2 regions of the Cryobacterium sp. 10I5 genome follow, and region 1 is predicted to be linked to the other one. Evidence: predicted binding sites of a transcription regulator. Region 1 holds the regulator's gene; the other holds the start of a gene.
The links. The regulator HspR, encoded in region 1, represses chaperone genes until heat shock. The targets are predictions, from matches to a motif close to AAGTTGAGTCNNNNNGACTCAACTT.
Positions count from the first base shown of each region.

Region 2: QN350_RS19025 (Hsp20/alpha crystallin family protein) is a predicted target of HspR. The motif match lies at 3,440-3,464, and genes of this name have one in related genera.

Region 1 covers NZ_JASJVI010000007.1:26-15,369, reverse strand. Annotated here, with positions in the region: gene QN350_RS03970 (ADP-dependent glucokinase/phosphofructokinase) at 1-217, shown strand, start outside; gene QN350_RS03965 (nuclear transport factor 2 family protein) at 259-648, opposite strand; gene QN350_RS03960 (GNAT family N-acetyltransferase) at 838-1,356, opposite strand; partial or broken gene QN350_RS19945 (gluconokinase) at 1,573-2,142, shown strand; gene edd (phosphogluconate dehydratase) at 2,260-4,092, shown strand; gene eda (bifunctional 4-hydroxy-2-oxoglutarate aldolase/2-dehydro-3-deoxy-phosphogluconate aldolase) at 4,092-4,724, shown strand; gene QN350_RS03945 (hypothetical protein) at 4,781-5,542, opposite strand; tRNA gene QN350_RS03940 (tRNA-Gly) at 5,666-5,736, opposite strand; gene dcd (dCTP deaminase) at 5,809-6,411, shown strand; gene QN350_RS03930 (hypothetical protein) at 6,848-7,381, shown strand; gene QN350_RS03925 (isocitrate lyase/phosphoenolpyruvate mutase family protein) at 7,424-8,224, opposite strand; gene QN350_RS03920 (MFS transporter) at 8,422-9,741, opposite strand; gene dnaK (molecular chaperone DnaK) at 9,938-11,806, shown strand; gene QN350_RS03910 (nucleotide exchange factor GrpE) at 11,806-12,411, shown strand; gene QN350_RS03905 (DnaJ C-terminal domain-containing protein) at 12,404-13,411, shown strand; gene QN350_RS03900 (heat shock protein transcriptional repressor HspR) at 13,414-13,830, shown strand; gene QN350_RS03895 (class I SAM-dependent methyltransferase) at 13,820-15,001, shown strand.
Region 2 covers NZ_JASJVI010000149.1:149-4,664, reverse strand. Annotated here, with positions in the region: gene QN350_RS19035 (stealth family protein) at 78-1,862, shown strand; gene QN350_RS19030 (phosphodiesterase) at 1,792-2,730, opposite strand; gene QN350_RS19025 (Hsp20/alpha crystallin family protein) at 2,905-3,351, opposite strand; gene QN350_RS19020 (NADP-dependent oxidoreductase) at 3,609-4,516, shown strand, end outside.

The sequences.
Region 1 (15,344 bases):
TTGCTATGGGGACGATTTCACCGAGCAGGACTACCGGGAAGTCGACAACCGGATGCCCAGCGTGCCCGGCACTCGGTTCGCCTCCGATCTCGAAGACCGGATGGGGCACACCGTCCGGTGCCTGCCCGCGTTCGCGCTCACTGTTGCCTCGCCCACCACCATCGGACTGGGCGACTCGTTCGTCGGCGGGTTCATCGCCGCCCTGGCGCGGCGCTAGCAGGGCGGAGAGCGGTCGAAGCCCGGCCGGCTGCTGTTGCCCTACCCTTGGTTCTGGATCTGCCAGGAGCCCCGGATGGGATGAGTGTCGAACACGATGTGCAGGCGTCGGATGAGTCCACCCTCATCAAGCTCAGCGACATCGACAACAGTGAAAGGGGCAGGAGTTCCGTTCGCGAGAACCCAATCGAAATCGAACCAGAATGCAAGCGTCTTGGCGTCTGCGCTCAGGAGGGTCTCCCGGAGCGTGAGCACGGACTCTGCAGTGTCGGCGAACAGCGCCGGGTAGAAGTCTCGCGCTGGCTGGACACCGTAGAGAGGAGAATCTACGACCCCGTCCGGCGTGAAAAGGTTGATTGCCAGGCCAGCGTCTGCTGTGCTGAGGGCCTTCAGGTAGGTACTCACGAGGACGTCCGGAGAAATTGAGTTCACGGATCTATCCTGCCGCAACGCTCCATGCGGCGTCGCTAAGCCGGCCGCGCCCCTTCGACTCTGCCAAACCTGCGTTCACGAGGGTCAGGGCGAACCACCATCCGCCGATCGTTGCCTGATTGCCGAAGTCCATAGCCTCATGATCGCAGAGGTGTTACTCCGGCCCCAGCACCAGGCGGCGGTTCCCGCCTATGGAGTGGGCAGCTGCTTGACCATTTCGAGCTCCCGGGTCGTCGGGTCGAGGACATACGGCTCGGTCACGCCGGTTGCCGCGAAGCCGCGGCGCTCGTAGGCGGCGCGGGCGCGGTCGTTGTGCTCGTGCACGTGCAGCGTGAGCCCACCCGATTCCGTGCGCGCCCAGTCCTCGATCCGTGACAGCAGGGCATCCGTCACGCCGGCGACCCCGCCCCGGAAGTCGGGCGCAACGTAGACACCGACGAGCAACGGCCCGGTGGCCTCGTCGGGGATGTAGCCGCCCATCGTCCCGACCCAACGTCCAGAGGGCGTGATCGCCACGACGACGATCGAATGTTCGTTGGTGCCGCGTGCTCCGCGCATGGCCCATTCGGCTTCGTCGTGCGCGAGTGCGGCGTCAAAGGTCTCCCCGAACCCAAGGGGCGTGTCCCGGAGCATCTCCAGCCGAAGTTCCCTGACCTCATGCCAGTCTGCCGCCGTCGTGTTGCGAATCGTGAAGCCCTCAGTCATCATCCCCGCACGATAGCAGGCAAGCATGCCGGGTCGACGGGAGCGCCGCGCTCGCCGGGTCGGTGCGGCAGAATCGTCGACTTGACGCCCCTCTGCCGTCGTGACACACTCGGCACAGCTCATTAATCAGATTAATCTGATTAATGAAATTCAGCGTCAACATCGCTGTACCTGCAGAAGGCGGGCGCGGTGACCTGGCCTGACAATGAGGTCGCGCCGATGCGCCCTCGCGAGAGGACGACGATGTACTCATTCACAGCACCCGTGGTGATGGACGCCTCCACACCAACCCCCGTCGGGAGCGAACCCCGGCCCCCGCTTGTCGCGCCCGGTCGGCAGCCCGTCCTGGTTGTGATGGGTGTCTCCGGGTCGGGCAAGTCGACGGTGGCCGCTCTCCTCGCCGGCCAGCTCGGGTGGGACTTCGTCGAGGGCGACGATCTGCACCCCGAGGCGAACGTCAACAAGATGGCGTCGGGCACTCCACTCACCGACGACGACCGCTGGCCCTGGCTCGACACCGTGTCGACGTGGATCCTCGGGCACACCACGGCCGACGTTCCCGGCATCATTACCTGCTCTGCGCTGAAAAAGAAGTACCGGGACGTGCTGCGCGAGCAGAACGTGATCTTCGTGCATCTCGTCGGCTCGAAGGAACTGCTCGGCGCACGGATGTCCGCACGCCTCGACCACTACATGCCGGCCAGTCTTCTGGATTCGCAGCTGGACACCCTGGAGCCTCTGGATCCCGATGAGCGCGGCATCCTCATCGACGCGGCTCGACCGCCCGCCGAGGAGGCCGCCAGGATCGTCACGATGCTCGGCCTGCTACCGGCCGCCGGCTCGTCAGCGCTCAGTGCGGGCAAACCCGGGCGTTCCGCCGCTCAGATGCCGGTCACCACCGCGGTGATCCACCCGGTCGTCGAAGCGGTCACGCGCCGCATCATCGAACGCAGCGCGCAGACCCGGGCGAGGTACCTCGCCCGGATCGATGCCGCCGCGGAGCAGGGACCGACCCGCGGTCGCCTGGGGTGCGCGAACCTCGCTCACGGGTTCGCTGCCACCGGCCAGCAGGACAAGGCCGCGCTGCGCAGGTTCGTGAAGCCGAACATCGGGATCGTGTCCTCCTACAACGACGTGCTCTCCGCCCACCAGCCGTTCGCCGCCTACCCGGCGATCCTCAAAGACGCCGTCCGGAAGGCCGGAGGCATCGCCCAGGTCGCGGGCGGCGTGCCCGCGATGTGCGACGGCATCACCCAGGGCAGGGACGGCATGCAGCTGTCGCTGTTCAGCCGTGACCTGATCGCCATGGCGACCGGCATCGCGCTGGCCCACGACCTGTTCGACGGCGCGCTGCTCCTCGGCGTCTGCGACAAGATCGTGCCCGGCCTGGTCATCGGCGCCCTCGCCTTCGGTCACCTCCCGGCCATCCTGGTGCCGACCGGGCCGATGAGCTCCGGGATCCCGAACAAGGAGAAGAGCCGCATCCGCCAGCTCTACGCCGAGGGACTGGCCGGTCGCGAGCAACTGCTCGAGGCCGAGACGGCGTCGTACCACTCCGCAGGCACCTGCACCTTCTACGGAACAGCGAACTCCAACCAGATGCTGATGGAAGTCATGGGACTGCATCTCCCCGGAGCGAGCTTCGTGAGCCCCGACACTCCGCTGCGCGAGGCGCTCACCGCGGCAGCGGCCAGCCAGGTGGTCGCGCTGACCGAGCTGAAAGACCAGTACACCCCGATCGGACGCGTTTTCGACGAGAAGTCGATCGTGAATGGGGTCGTTGCCCTGCTGGCCACGGGAGGGTCGACCAACCACACGCTGCACCTCCCGGCCATCGCGGCCGCCGCGGGGATCCAGCTCACCTGGCAGGACTTCGCGGACCTGTCCGAGGTCGTTCCCCTGTTGGTCCGCATCTACCCGAACGGCCCTGCGGACATCAACCACTTCCACGCCGCGGGAGGCACGGCGTTCCTGATCGGTCAACTCCTCGACGCCGGCTTGCTGCACCCCGACGTCCGCACCGTCGCCGGCGCAGGGCTTGATGCCTATCGCCGGGAACCGGTGCTCGACGGCACCGCCCTGAGCTACCGCCCCGGACCGACTGAGAGCCTCGACACGGACGTGCTGCGGCCGGCCTCTGCGCCCTTCGCGCCGAACGGCGGGCTCCGGATCCTGGACGGCAATCTCGGAAGCGCCGTCATCAAGGTCGCCGCGGTGGCGACCGAACACCACGTCATCCAGGCGCCCGCGGTGGTGTTCGACGACCAGCACGTCTTCCTGGCGGCATTCGATGCCGGTCAGCTTGACCGTGATCTCGTGGCCGTGATTCGCTACCAGGGCCCGTCCGCCAATGGAATGCCCGAGCTGCACAAGCTCACCCCGGCGCTCGGCATCCTGCAGGATCGCGGGTACCAGGTCGCGCTGGTCACCGACGGGCGGATGTCCGGCGCCTCTGGGAAGATCCCGGCGGCCATCCACCTCACCCCCGAAGCCGCAGCGGGCGGTCCGATCGGCCGCATCCGCGATGGCGACCTCGTACGTCTCGACGCGACGGCGGGCACCCTTGACGTCCTCATCGACGACGACGTCTTCGCCGCCCGCGAAATCACCGGTGCCGCGCTCGACGACGCCAGCTGGTCCGGCACCGGGCGGGAGCTCTTCTCGGTCTTTCGCCGGCAGGTCGGCCCGGCCGACCGTGGCGCCAGCGTCATCACCAACACACCTGAAGGAGTCCTCTGATGTCCACCCTGAACGCCGCCCAACTGCTCGAGCTCGCACCCGTGATCCCCGTCGTCGTCATCGAGGATGCCGACCGCGCGGTGGCTCTGGCTCGGGCGCTCGTCGCCGGCGGCCTGCCGGTCATCGAGGTGACGCTGCGCACCCCGGCTGCGCTGCGTGCGATCAGTGCCATTGCCGACCAGGTACCCGACGCCGTCATCGGCGCCGGAACGGTCAACAACCCGGTCCTCGTGCGTCGGGCTGTCGCAGCCGGAGCTCAGTTCCTGATCTCGCCCGGGTCGACCGATGCCCTGCTCGACGCGATGGACGCATCCGGTCTGCCCTACCTGCCGGGCGCTGCCACCGCGTCAGAGGTCCTGCGGTTGATCGAGCGCGGACACCCGGCGATGAAGTTCTTTCCCGCCGAGGCTTCCGGCGGCCACGCCGTGCTGCGCTCACTCGCGGCGCCCCTTCCGGAGGCGCGGTTCTGTCCGACCGGCGGGATCACGCTCGCGAGCGCGCCCATCTACCTCGCGCTGCCCAACGTGGGATGCATCGGCGGCACGTGGATCACTCCGCTGGATGCGATTGAACTCGGCGACTGGACACGCATCGAAGGGCTGGCTCGTCAGGCAGCAAGCCTGCGGCACTGACCCCGGGTACCGAGCTGCGTCCTGGGCACGAGCTGGCCGCCCAGACCCAGCCGGGCCTAGCCGAGACCGGCTATCCGGTTCAGCGCGGCACGCATGATGAGCTCGGCGGGGTCACCGAGGACCTCGTGGTTGAGGTAGAACGCCTCGAACCACGCGCGCACCTCCTCCTCGGGAAGCCCGACTGCGACCCAGTCGACACCGGCGACCGCCTCGGACACCGGTTCTCCCGTGCCCGCATCGAGCCACGCCCGAACAATCGGCGTCTCGGGATCCGCGTCGTCCGGGTTCCACGTGAGGAGAAGGCTGTGCGCCTCGTCGTCCGCGTGCAGATGGTCCGTGCGCCCGGACCCCAGCCACGGCAGCATCATCTGCTCACCGGGGATGGCAACGTCGACGATCTCCAAGGGCACCGGTCCGAAGTCACGGGCGTAGACCCGCAGCCCCTCGTGGTGCCAATCGGCCGCCTCTTCGGCATCTTCGGTGAGGTCTTCGAGAAGCGGGAGGGTGTGCTCGACCAGCGCCAGGGCCCACGCCAGGAGGTCCCGGGTTTCCCGCTTGGGCCACGGGCTGTTGTCCGTCTCTTCCCCGTCCGCGCCGTGGAAGTGGTGATCGACACCGCCCGCGGTCGTTTCCAGGTGCAGCTGTCCTCCCTCGAGCTCGACGGAGAACACGGCCACTTCTTCCTCGTCGCCCTCGCCCTCGTCGTCAACGAACCAATCGGCATTCAGTACCGGGTTCCGGAACCGGGTCGGGAGCGCGGGAAGCTCCAACGGCAGGTCGCCCAGGTCCAGTACCGCCCGGAAAACAGTGTCCGGCATTCGCAAAGTGGGGTCAGTCACGGGTACTCCTCAGTCCGCGTCGAGAATACCGGAGTCGGCAGGCGCCCCGGCACCGACAGCCGCGAGACACCGCAACAGTTGGGAGGGAACACAACTTTAGTGAGCGGATGACGGGAATCGAACCCGCGCTATCAGCTTGGGAAGCTGAAGTTCTACCATTGAACTACATCCGCGCGTCCGGCCGCGGGCAGAGCCTGCACCGGAACCGTGCCAGCATATCAAGTCCTCGCCGTTAGGCTGGACCCGTGCTGCTCTCCGATCGTGATATCAAGGCCGAAATCAACGCGGGACGAATCGGGCTCGAGCCCTACGCTCCGGAGATGATCCAGCCCTCGAGCGTCGACGTGCGCATCGACCGGTACTTCCGGTTGTTCGACAACCACAAGTACCCCTATATCGATCCGGCGGAAGACCAGCCCGAACTCACCCGGCTGATCGAGATCCCCCACGACGAGCCGTTCATCCTGCACCCCGGCGAATTCGTGCTCGGCTCCACCTACGAAAGAGTCAGCCTCGCCGACACGATCGCGGCCCGACTCGAGGGCAAGAGCTCGCTCGGGCGCCTCGGCCTCCTCACCCACTCGACGGCCGGATTCATCGACCCGGGCTTCACCGGCCACGTGACCCTCGAGCTCAGCAATGTCGCCACCCTGCCGATCAAGCTCTGGCCGGGTATGAAGATCGGCCAGCTCTGCTTCTTCCAGCTGAGCTCCGCCGCCGAGCGCCCATACGGCTCGAGCCAGTACAGCTCCCGCTACCAGGGCCAGCGCGGGCCGACGGCGTCGCGCTCGTTCCAGAACTTCCACCGCACGGATGTCTCCGTCGAGCCGACCACGGGCGTCGAGTAGCCGCCACCCCTGCTCTGCACCCCCTCCGCGGCAGTACGCGTGGCTAACTCAGGAGATTTGCCGGACTGGCGGGCATCGGCCGCACTGGTCCGGGGCCGTCCTCGATCGGTCGCACGGATTTCCTGAGTTAGCCCCCGGAAGCACCCGAGAGTCTTCTCGCGTTCGGCCGGGCGTCGCGGTGGACGTGCACATCTGTCCTGGTACCGGTGTGGCCAACTCAGGAGATTTGCCGGGCCGGCGGGCATCGGCCACATTCCTACGCGGGGTGCCTGCGGTCGGCCGCGCGGTCTTCCTGAGTTAGCCCCCCACGGCGGTCGCAACCGGGGTTGTGTCATCGAGCGGCAGGTCCGGGGGCCAGGGCGGAGTGAAAAGGGCCGATCGGAGGACCCGTGCCGGGTTCACACGGGCGCAACATGCGGCCGGTAAAATCGGAGGCATGACGACGACATCCGTACCCGGTTTTGCCGAGGCGCTCATTGCGCCCGGCCCGACGCCCGAATACCCGGGCCGGATGCGTCGTTTCGGCCAGCTCGTCGGCAGCTGGGCCGCGACGGGCTCACGCCTGGACGAGGCCACCGGCGACTGGCACGAGCGCCAGTTCACCTGGGTCGTCGAATTCGTGCTCGACGGGCGTGCGGTGCAGGACGTCGAGGTCGTCGACGTTCCCGTGAGCGACACGCATCCCGACGGCCGGGAAACCGTGGCCATGGCCGTGCGCGTCTACGATCCGCACGCCGGCGCCTGGCGGGTCAGCTACTTCGCCCCCGCCATCGGCGAGTACTGCCACCTCGTGGCGACCCCGCACCGCAACGGGCTGCGCCAGGACGGCACCGGCACCGACGGGCGGCCGATCCGCTGGAACTTCGTGTCCATCACGGCAGACGCGTACTCCTGGGAGGGCTGGGTCTCCAACGACGAAGGCGCGACCTGGGTGCTCGTCGAGCACAACGAGGCCACCCGCATCCGCTGACCAAGGCCACCTGCAGATCGGGATGCTGCCTGATCTTTCACGCTACAGCGAGAAGGGAAAGCCCAGATCCTCGGGGTATTCTCCGAGCGAGGTGAGCTGGGTCGCCGAGCGCTGCAGGGCCGCGAGCGTGAGGCCGAGGGTGCCGGGTCCGAAGCTCACCCGGGAGACCCCGAGTTCGGCGAGGCGGGCCAGGGGAACCGCCCCCGGGTGCCCGATCACGGAGATGCGGCCGTCGACCTCGTCGAGGGCCCGCTTGACCTTGTCCTCGTCGCTGAGACCGAGGAAGAAGATCACGTCGGCGCCGGCGTCGAGGTAGGCGTTGGCACGGGCGACGGCCTCGCTCCATTCACCGCCGCCGGCGAGGGTATCCACGCGGGCGTTGATCACGAGCGGTACGCCCGCGGCATCGGCCCCGGTGCGCGCGGCGGCCACCCGGGCGGCCGCGGTCGCGATGTCGTACTGCGGTGCCTTGGCGGCCCCGATCGAGTCCTCGAGGTTGATGCCCGAGGCGCCGGCCTCCTCGACGAGGCGACGGACGTTGCGGGCGACGCCGGCGGCATCCGCCGCGTAGCCCTTCTCGAAGTCGACCGACACCGGCAGGTCGACCGCACCGATGATGATGCGCGCCGCCGCAATGGCCTCGTCAACCGTGAGCCCGCCGCCGTCTTCGAGGCCGCGCACGTTCGACACCGAGTGCGAGGCCGTCGCGAGGGCCTCCACGCCGGGCGCCTGGGACACGATCTTCGCGGTGATGGCGTCCCAGACGTTCGTCACGATGAGCGGCGTGCCCGGAACGTGGAGCGCGTTGAGAAGTTCGGCCTTCTGGATCTGCTGAGTTGTCATGCCTCCAGCCTGACAAAGAACCCGGCCGAGGCCGAGATCCCAGCGGATGTCCAGACGATGAACAGGGTCCGCCCAGCCTGACTTCGCCCCGCCCCGGCCTTGCCGACAACTGTGGCCGCTGCGGACAACTGTGGCCGGCGCGCGAGGAACAGTTGTCCGCACCGGGAACAGTTGCGGCGGCGGCAGGGTCCGCCCAGCTACCCGAGCGGGTGCTGCTTCGACTTCACCGGGATCAGCAGGAGCAGCCCGACCAGGAGTACGAGCGCGATGCCGAGGATGCCCCAGACCTGGCTGCCGGACAGGCTCACGAACAGGGCGAAGAGCGTGGGTGCGAGGAAGGTCGCTGCCTTGCCGGTTGTCGCGTAGAGGCCGAAGATCTCGCCCTCGCGGCCGGCCGGAATGCTGCGCGCGAGGAAGCTGCGGCTGGCCGACTGGGCCGGGCCGACGAACACGCACATCAGCAGGCCGAAGATCCAGAACATCGTCGCGCCGCCGGTGGCGAAGAAGAAGACGGCGAGGCCGGCGACGATCGTGCCGGACAGGGCGACCACCATCACGTTCTTGGCACCGAGGCGGTCGTCGAGGCGGCCGACGAGCACCGTGGAGATGCCGGCGATGATGTTGGCGACGATGGCGAAGATGATCACGTCGCCGCTCGAGAAGCCGAAGGTGCCGGCCGCGAGGATGCCGCCGAACTGGAACACCCCGGTCAGGCCGTCGCGGAAGACCGCGCTCGCGATCAGGAACAGCGCCATCTGGCGGTCGCCGCGCCAGAGTGCGGCAACGTCCCTGCCGAGGACGGCATAGGAACGGAAGAAACCGACCCGCTCCCGCCGGGCGGCGGCGGGCGCCGCGTACTCGGGCACCCGGAAGAACAGCGGCAGGGCGAACAGGCCGAACCAGGCGGCCGCGATGAGCATCGACACCCGCACCGACAGCCCGTTGGCGTCGGTGACGCCGAACAGACCGACGTCGGGGTGGATGAAGCCGAAGTAAAGGATGAGCAGCAGCACGATGCCGCCGAAGTACCCCATCGACCAGCCGAAGCCGCTGACCCTGCCGATCGTCTTCGGTGTGGAGACCTGGCCGAGCATCGCGTTGTAGTTGACGGTCGCGAATTCGTAGAACACGGTCCCAACGGCGAGGAGGATCAGGCCGAGCAGCAGGAAGTCGGGAGAGGCCTGGACGAAGAACATCGCGGCGGTGAGGCCGACGACGATGAAGGTGTTGACGCCGAGCCAGAGCTTGCGGCGACCGGAAGCGTCGGAGCGTTGCCCCGTGATCGGCGCGAGCAGCGCCACGAGCAGGCCGGCGATCGCGAGTGCCCAGCCGAGCTGGGCCGAGATGACGTCCTTGTCGCCGAACGACGAACCGGTGAGGTACACCGTGAAGACGAAGGTCGTCACGACGGCGTTGAATGCCGCCGAACCGCCGTCCCAGAGGCTCCAGGCGATCACGCCGCGGCCGGCCGAGGTGGGTGCCGCAGCCGTCTCGTTCTGTTCCGCTGTCCCAGTCATGCGCTCAGAGTAGTGGTCGCCGGGGAACAGCGGGGAAATTACTCCGAAATGCAAAGTTGAGTCACTCACACTCAACTTTCAGGTGGCTGGCTTGACTCCGATTTCCGGCGGTGCCACACTTGAGTCAATACCGCTCAACTCTGGTCGATCATACCGATTGTCCCGTTGAGCTCACACTTTGAAGGAGAACGCACACATGGCCCGTGCAGTAGGCATCGACCTCGGAACCACCAACTCGGTGGTGGCCGTCCTCGAGGGTGGAGAACCCACCGTCATCGCGAACGCCGAGGGGCTCCGCACCACCCCGTCCGTCGTCGCATTCACCAAGGACGGCGAGGTGCTCGTCGGTGAGACCGCCAAGCGCCAGGCCGTCACCAACGTCGACCGCACCCTCTCCTCCGTCAAGCGCCACATGGGCACCGACTGGACCGTCGGCATCGACGACAAGAAGTACACCCCGCAGGAGATCTCCGCCCGCATCCTCGCCAAGCTGAAGCGCGACGCCGAGCAGTACCTGGGCGACAAGGTGACGGATGCCGTCATCACCGTCCCCGCGTACTTCAACGACGCCGAGCGCCAGGCCACGAAGGAGGCCGGAGAGATCTCGGGCCTCAACGTGCTCCGCATCATCAACGAGCCGACCGCAGCGGCCCTCGCGTACGGCCTCGACAAGGGCAAGGAAGACGAGCTCATCCTGGTCTTCGACCTCGGCGGCGGAACGTTCGACGTCTCCCTCCTCGAGGTGGGCAAGGACGACGACTTCTCGACCATCCAGGTGCGTTCGACCGCCGGCGACAACCGCCTGGGCGGCGACGACTGGGACCAGCGCATCGTCGACTACCTGATCAAGAAGTTCAAGGAAACCACCGGCGTCGACGTCTCCAAGGACAAGATCGCCAAGCAGCGCCTCAAGGAAGCCGCGGAGCAGGCCAAGAAGGAACTCTCCAGCAGCATGTCCACGAGTATCCAGCTGCCGTACCTCTCCCTGACGGAGAACGGCCCGGCCAACCTCGACGAGACGCTGACCCGCGCCCAGTTCGAGAAGATGACCGAAGACCTGCTCGACCGCACCAAGAAGCCGTTCCAGGACGTCATCCGTGAAGCCGGCGTCAAGGTGGGCGACATCGCCCACGTCGTGCTCGTCGGTGGTTCGACGCGTATGCCCGCCGTCTACGAGCTCGTCAAGAGCGAGACCGGTGGCAAGGACCCGAACAAGGGCGTCAACCCGGACGAGGTCGTCGCCGTCGGCGCCGCACTCCAGGCCGGCGTGCTGAAGGGCGAGCGCAAGGACGTCCTGTTGATCGACGTCACCCCGCTGAGCCTCGGCATCGAGACCAAGGGCGGCATCATGACGCGCCTCATCGAGCGCAACACGGCCATCCCGACCAAGCGCAGCGAGACCTTCACCACGGCAGACGACAACCAGCCGTCCGTCGCGATCCAGGTCTTCCAGGGCGAGCGTGAGTTCACCCGCGACAACAAGAACCTCGGCACCTTCGAGCTGACCGGCATCGCGCCGGCCCCGCGCGGCATCCCGCAGGTCGAGGTCACGTTCGACCTCGACGCCAACGGCATCGTGCACGTGTCCGCCAAGGACAAGGGCACCGGCAAGGAGCAGTCCATGACCATCACGGGCGGTTCCTCGCTCGCGAAGGAAGACATCGAGCGCATGGTGCGCGAGGGCGAAGAGCACGCCGCAGAAGACAAGCGTCGTCGCGAAAGCGCCGAGACTCGCAACACCGCTGAGCAGCTCGCGTACTCGATCGAGAAGCTCCTCAAGGAAAACGACGAGAAGCTCCCGGCCGAGGTCAAGACCGAGGTCCAGGCCGACGTCGACGCACTCAAGTCTGCGCTCGCCGGAGACGACGAGGCCGCGGTGAAGACCGCGTACGACAAGCTCAACGAGAGCCAGGGCAAGATCGGCGAGGCCATCTACAAGTCGAGCCAGGCGGATGCCGCGACGCCCCCCACCGAATCCGGCGAACCGACCGCTGACGCGGGCAAGTCCGACGAAGATGTGGTTGACGCCGAGGTTGTCGACGACGAGGAAGAAACCAAGAAGTAATGGCCAAGGACAAGGGCCCGAAGAACGAGCCGTCCGACGAGGAGGTGGAGCCCGTTGTTGCGGATGAGTCTGCAGCAGCAGAGGCCTCCGCTGACTCCGAGGCCGCGGCATCCGCTGAGGGTATCGAGGAAGACGAGCTGACGGTCCAGGACATCCTGGACGCCGCCAGCCGGGAAGTCGCAGAGCCGACGAGCGAACACCTGGCCGACCTCAAGCGGGTCACCGCCGAATACGCGAACTACCGCAAGCGCACCGAGGCGAACCGCGAGATCGAGCGTGAGCGCGTGACCGTGGACGTCGTCAAGGGCCTGATCCCGGTGCTCGACGACCTGGACCGTGCCGAGAAGCACGGCGACCTCGTCGCAGACTCCGCATTCAGCACCATCGCAGCCAAACTGCGCACGAGCGTGGAGCGCCTTGGCGTGAAGCCGTTCGGCACGGTCGGCGAACCGTTCGATCCCACAATGCACGAGGCCATCTTCCAGATGCCCACGGCCGATGTGACGGTCGACACAGTCGGCGAGGTGGTCGAGACCGGCTATTTCCTGGGCTCGACGCTTCTGCGTGTTGCCAAGGTCGTAGTCCAGGTACCGAGCGATGGCTAGCCAGGACTGGTTCGACAAAGACTTTTACAAGGTCCTCGGCGTCTCGAAAGACGTGACGCCGGCCGACCTCAAGAAGGCCTATCGCAAGCTCGCCCGCAAGTATCACCCGGACTCGAATCCGGGCAATCCTGCGGCGGAAGCGAAGTTCAAGGAAATCAGCGAGGCACACTCGGTGATCGGCGACCCCGCACAGCGGAAGGAATACGACGCTGTGCGGGCCATGGGCGGTGGAGCACGCTTCACCGCCCCCGGTGGCGGGGGTTCCCAGCAGGGCGGCGGCTTCGACGACGTCTTCGGCGGCATGTTCGGTGGGGGTGCCCGGCAACAGGGCTACTCCTATCAGCAGCAGGGCGGGTTTGACGACCTGCTCGGCGGCATGTTCGGCCGGGGCGGCGGTGGAGGCGGGTTCGGATCGTCCACGGGAGGATTCCGTGGTTATGGCGGGCCGACCCGCGGGCGGGACGTGGTTGCATCGACGACCGTCGACTTCATCACCGCGACCCACGGTGACCAGATCACCCTGCAGACGCAGGACGGCCGGGCCATCAAAGTCAGGATTCCCGCGGGCGTCGCCGACGGGCAGAAGATCAAGCTCCGCGGCCAGGGCCAGCACAGCCCGGACGGCGGCGAGGCCGGCGACATCGTCCTCACCGTGACCGTGCGCAAGCACGCCGTTTTCGAGCGTGACGGCCTGAACCTCAGGCTGCACGTGCCCGTGACGTTCGTCGAGGCCGCACTCGGCGCGACGATCGAGGTGCCGACCCTGGGCGGGGCGCCGGTCAAACTGCGCATCGCCCCCGGCACGCCGAGCGGACGGGTCCTGCGGGTCAAGGGCCGCGGTGTCGTGACCCCTAAGGGCACCGGCGACTTGCTCGCCGAGGTCCAGGTCGCGGTGCCGTCGCACCTGTCCAAGGAAGCCGAGGAAAAGCTCACTGCTTTCGCCGCGGCTCTCCCGGACGAGAACCCGCGTGACGAGCTGCTCGCGAGAGCGAGAGACTGACGGTGGACGAGAACTCCCGGGTGTTCGTCATCTCGACTGCCGCAGAGCTTGCGGGCATGCACCCGCAGACGCTGCGACAGTACGATCGCCTGGGATTGGTGAGCCCGGACCGCACCCCGGGCCGGTCTCGCCGCTACTCGATGCGTGACGTGGTGAAACTGCGCGAGATCGCGGAGCTCGGTGCCGAAGGCGTGAGCCTCGAGGGCATCCGGCGGATCATCGCGCTCGAGGACCACGTGCGCCGGCTCGAATCGCGCTTGCACGAACTCGAGTCGGCACTCGCCGATGAACTGCTGAACCGTCCGGGCCGCCGCGTCTTCGCGGCCGGCCCGGCCGGTGAGGTCATCTCGATGCGCGCGGGCACCCGCACCCGCCGCGCCAACCAGGTTGTCATCTGGCGCCCGCTCGATGATCTCTGATCCCGTGGCGCCCGAAATTCCGGCATTCGACCCCGCCGCGTTCGACTTCGCCGCGCTCCGGCGTTTCCCCGACGTCGAAGCCTCCAACCTCTTCGCCGTCGACGCGAGCGACCGCCTGATCCTCGACGAGGCGGCGGCGAGCCTTCCCACTGAACGGCTCGTCGTCATTGAGGACCGATATGGCGCTCTCACCCTCGGCGCCGCTGCGCTCTTCGGGGCCACCGGCATCCGCGTGCACCAGGACGCACTCTCGGGCGAGGCCGCCCTGGACCTGAATGCCGACAAGCTCGGTCTGGCCGACCGGTACCGCTCCTTTCCGCTGGGCGAGGAGCTTTTGTCCGGCGCCACCCTCGTTCTCCTCCAGCTGCCTCGCAGCCTCGCCGCTCTCGACGAGGTCGCCGACGCGATCGCGCGTTTCGCCGATCCCGCGGTCGTCGTTGTCGCCGGTGGGCGTCTCAAGCACATGACCCCGGCCATGAACGAGGTCTTCGCGCGCCACTTCGAGCGGCTCCAGGTCTCCCCGGCCCGGCAGAAGTCCCGGGTGCTGCGTGCCACCGGCCCCATCCGAGCGTCCGAGCCCGCGATCCCAGCCTGGCCGCACGTCAGCAGGCACGAAGACCTGGGGCTGAACGTGTGCGCCCATGGCGCCGCCTTCGCCGGCACCACCATCGACATCGGCACCCGGTACCTGCTCGAGTTCCTCGACCGGATGAAACCGGATGCCGTTCGCGCGATCGACCTTGGCTGCGGCACGGGAGTACTCGCGGCCGCGCTCGCGCAGCGTCGACCCGGACTCCGGGTCATCGCGAGCGACCAGTCGGCCGCTGCCGTTGCATCCGCCAGGGCCACCATGATCGCCAACGGCCTCGCCGACCGGGTAACGGTTGTGCGGGATGACGCGCTCGGGTCCCAGGCGGATGCCTCGAGCGAGTTGATCCTGTTGAACCCGCCGTTCCACATCGGATCCTCCGTGCATGCCGGCATCGCGCTCAAGCTCTTCGCCGACGCCGCGCGGGTGCTCCGGCCCGGCGGTGAGCTCTGGACGGTGTGGAACACGCACCTCGGCTATCGGCCGGCGCTCACGCGCCTGGTCGGGGAGACGCACCAGGTCGGTCGGAACGCCAAGTTCACGGTCACCGTCTCCGTCCGCCGCCAGTCTCCAGCCGCGTGAAACATGCCGGAAATAGGGGTGTTATCTATCCGACACGCCCGGGATGCGCCCGGGAGTTGCGGCCCCCCACGGTTCACCGTAAAGTCATCTAAGTCACCCCACAGGTTCGGAAAGCCGAAGCGCTTACCGGCCTCAAGCGGGACCACTTCCAATCCCGATCAACGCGTAAATTTGTTGGTTGAGATTGATGGCGTTTCACCAGATTCCCTTAGCGGGGGACCGAGCGAAACGACACGAAAGAAGAATAAGGAATTGCCTCGAAGCGAAAGTCCGTAAGGGCCTGAAGTCGAGGCGTCCGATCCTTGAGAACTCAACAGCGTGCACAATGTCAAATGCCAAAAAC
Region 2 (4,516 bases), on a different contig from region 1:
GGCACGCACCGGACGCACTCTCCCCGGCAACACACGGTTGCCTCGTGGATGAGTGTTCCCACTTCCCGAGGAGGACCATGGTTACCGTCGATCGTTCAGCCGCAGAGCAGTCGGTCATCCCGGCCGGCCCCGTTGTTCCGGTGCTCTCGCTGAGCGCGGAACCCGAACTGGTGCTGTTGTCCCCGGACGCCCGCACCCGCCGTTTCGACCGCGACGACGTCGTCGTGCGCAAGGGCGAGATCGCCCTCATCAACGGCCACTTCACCCCGCACGAGTCCATGGTCAGGGACCTGCTCGCCGTCGCGCACGCCCTCGACACCGCCGGCATCGACTTCCTGCTCGTCCGCGGCGACCACGACCGCCCGGTGCTCGCCGTCGACCGCAAGCGCCGCAAGCACATCACCCGCGCGCTTGCCGAGGCGTTCTCCAACGACCCCTTTTACGCCAAGCCCCTCGACGGGCACCTCACCCAGCCCCTCCTCCTCGCCGACGGCGCCCTCACCACGCTGCGCAAGTCATCCGTCTTCCGGGTCTACCGTCCGCGCATCGAACCGATCGGTCGCCTCCGGTACGGCGCCGAGACCGCGTTCCAGTTCGAACTCTGGTTCTTCGGCGAAGACGAGATCGTCGCCCCGGTCGAGAATTCCCTGATGCGCAAGCGGATGCCGCGTGGCGAGGCCCGCGAGACCACCATCACCCTGTTCGGGCGCACCTGGCGCACCCTGCAGCACATGTTCGACGATCTCGCGAGCGACGTCAGCTTCGACATCGACATGGTCTTCTCCTGGGTCGACGGCTCCTCGAGCGACTTCCAGCGCGAACGCGCCAAGCGGATGAAGGCCTACGTCGTCGGCAGCGGCGACGAGTCCGACGCCCGGTTCCGCCAGATCGACGAACTCAAGTACGCCCTGCGCAGCGTTTACATGTTCGCGCCCTGGGTGCGCCGCATCTTCATCGCCACGGACTCGCCCGCACCTGAGTGGCTCGCCGAGCACCCGCGCGTCACGATCATGAACAGCGAAGACTTCTTCCCGGACCCGAGCGTGCTGCCGACGCACAACTCGCACGCCGTCGAGAGCCAGCTGCACCACATCCCCGGGCTCGCCGAGCACTTCCTGTACTCCAACGACGACATGTTCTTCGGCCGTCCGATCGGACCGGAACTGTTCTTCTCGCCCGGCGGCGTCACCAAGTTCATCGAGGCATCCACCCGGATCGGCCTCGGCGAGAACGACCCGAGCCGCAGCGGGTTCGAGAACGCTGCCCGGGTCAACCGGGCGCTGCTGCGCGAACGCTTCGGCAAGGTCACGACCCGGCACCTCGAGCACACGGCCGTACCGATGCGGAAGAGCGTGCTGAACGAGCTCGAGGCCGAGTTCCCCGAGGACTTCGCCCGCACGGCGGCGAGCCAGTTCCGCTCGGCGACCGACATCTCCGTGACGAACTCGCTCTACCACTACTACGCGCTGACCACCGGGCGCGCCGTCGAGCAGACCCAGGCCAGGTCCCTCTACATCGAGACGACGCTCAAGCTCGCCCTGCGTCAGATGAACAAGCTCCGCAAGCGCCGCGACCAGGACATGTTCTGCCTGAACGACGGCAGCTTCCCCGAGATCTCGGACGACGTGCGCCGCGCAGCCGTGACCGAGTTCCTCGAGCAGTACTTCCCGATCGTCGCGCCGTGGGAGCGCGAGGCGCAGGACTCGTCGAGCGTCACGCCCGCCGCAGCGGCTGCGACCGCTGTCAATGGCGGGGTCGGTGACGTCGGCGGTGCGCCGCGGACCGGACCGTTTAGCGCAGAACCGGGATCGGCGTGGTCATCGGCGGCTCGCGGAGCGCTGGCAGAGTACCCGCGTCCATGATCGTGATGCCCGACTCGGCGAGGCGTCGGGCGCTCTCCTCCGGGTTGATGTAGTCGAGCGGGGCATAGCTGCCGAGCGGCACGACCGAGTGCAGCACGGTGTCCGGGTAGACGTGCACGAGGTTGAACGCCCGGGCGCCGTCACGGCCGCGGGTGCCGCCGACGGGCACATTGAGGTCCTGCGTGTAGCACGTGGCCGAGGCCACCGACACCGGGATGCCGGCGAACATCGCGGTCGAGGAATAGTGCAGGTGCCCGGCGAGGATGCTGCGGACATCCGTGCCGCGGAGCACCTTGGCCAGGCGCGACTGGCCGCGGAGTTCGACCGAGACGGCGAGGTCGAGCACACTCGGCACGGGCGGGTGATGCATCGCGAGGATGGTGCCGTCCGGTGCGGGAACGCTCAGCTCGGTGGTGAGCCAGGCGAGCTGGGCGTCGGTCACGGTGCCGAAGTGCTGGGAGGGCACCGAGGTGTCGAGCGTGATGATGCGGAGGCCGCCGATGTAGTCGACGCGGTCGATGGGAGCCGTCGACGAGGGCTGGCCGAGAAGTTCAGCACGGAAGGCCGAGCGGTCGTCGTGGTTGCCCATTACCCAGATGACGCGGGCGCCGAGCCGAGCGGCGGCCGGTTCGACGATGCTGCGAACCAGGGCGTAGGCATCCGCTTCGCCCTTGTCGGCCAGGTCGCCGGTGATGACGATGGCGTCGGGGCGGCCAGAGGATGCTTCGACCTCGGCGAAGAGTTCGGCGAGGTGCTGGGCGCTGTCGACCCGGTCGTACAGTCGGCCGCCATCGGCTAGGAGGTGAGTGTCGCTGAGGTGGAGCAGGAAATAGTCCGGCCTAGGGTATTCGGCCGTTCGCAGGTTCAAATGAACTTTCCATTCGTCGGGACTGTGTGCACTCATCGTCGAGTCGACTGACTCTACCCTGAATAGTCGACCAGTCGTTCTTGAACGGCCGGTGTATTCCAGACGAACATGCCTGCGGACCCGGAGTTTATTCTCCGGGTCCGCAGAGGGCGGTGCCTGATCATGCCGGGCGCGTCAGCCTGTGTGCTCGCCTTCGTTGACCTGCAGAACTCGCTCGCCCTGCTCTCCCGAGTTCGTCACGGCGATCTTGCGCGGCTTGGCGGCCTCGCTCACCGGGATCGTCACGCTCAGTACGCCGTTGTTGTACGTCGCGCCGATGCGGTCGACGTCGATGCCCTGCCCGAGGTTGAGCTGGCGGAGGAACGAGCCGGCCATGCGCTCGCGGGTCAGCCACTTGACGTTCTCGTGGTTCGCCATCGTGCGCTCGCCGCGGATCGTGAGCAGCTGGCCGTCGACGTCGATGTCCACCGAACCCGGGTCGATGCCGGGCATGTCGGCGTTCAGCACGTAGTGGTCACCCTCCCGGAAGAGGTCCATCGGCATGACCCGGGGCCCCCGGTTGTCGATGAGGGCCGAAGCCATGCGGTCGAGTTCGCGGAACGGATCGTAATTCATTGCCATGGTGTGTCCTTCCCTTGGTCCGGCTCCGGGGATGCTCATCCGTCCGGTGTCGCCCCGGAAGTCCGGACGATTCTCAATTGACCTTCAATAGTTGAGTCGATGGGGCTCAACTATTGACAATGTATTCCCGGAACCGGTGCCCCGCAACGCCTCGGAGCCGGCCGGCCCTGGCCGTTCGCGGGCGGCGAAAACCGGTCGGGTGACGCCGCCGCGTTCGAGGGGTGCCGGGGCGTGCGCGCCCTGAATAGGCTGGGCACATGGCTCGTTTCGTGCGCTTCTCCGAATTCGGCGGCCCGGAAGTTCTGCGGGTGATCACCGGCGATCCGCCTGCCGCCGGTCGGGGCCAGGTGCGCGTGCGGGTGCACGCCGCGGGGCTCAATCCCGTTGACTGGAAGATCCTGCGCGGCGGCCCGGCGGCCGGCGCATACAGCGTCGCCCTGCCGAGCGGCAACGGCAACGACTTCTCCGGCGTCATCGACGAACTCGGTGCCGGCGTGACGAGCTGGGCTGTCGGCGACGCCGTTCTCGGCGGCGCGCGCATGGTCGCCCAGGCGGACTGGATCGTCGTCGACGCGTCCGCGATCATCCGCAAACCGGATGCCCTCGGGTTCCTCCCCGCCGGAGCGCTCGATATCGCCGGTCGCACCGCGGCGGCCTCGGTGCGCTCCCTGGCGCTGACCCGCGAGGACACCGTGCTCGTGAGCGCCGCCTCCGGGGGAGTGGGGGTTCTCGCCGCCCAGCTCGCCGTGCGCACCGGCGCGACCGTGGTCGGAACCGCGAGTCCCGCCAACCACGACTTCCTCCGCGGTCTCGGCGTGATCCCGGTCGCCTACGGCACGGGCCTCGTCGATCGGGTGCGGGCGCTCGTGCCCCGGGTGACCGCGGTGCTCGACAACAACGGTCCCGCGACGATCGACGCGGCCCTCGAGCTCGGCGTGCCCGGCACCCGCATCAACACGATCGCAGCGCGCGGCTACCGGGCGGATGCCGGCATCACCGGAGTCGGAGGCCAGGCGGCCCGTCCCGGCGACCTGGCCGCCCTCGCCAACCGGGTCGCGAGCGGGGACGTGGTGCTGCCGATCGACCGGGTCTTCCCGCTCGACGAGGTCGCGGACGCCTACCGGTACCTGATGGGTGGGCACGTGCGCGGCAAGGTCGTGCTCGG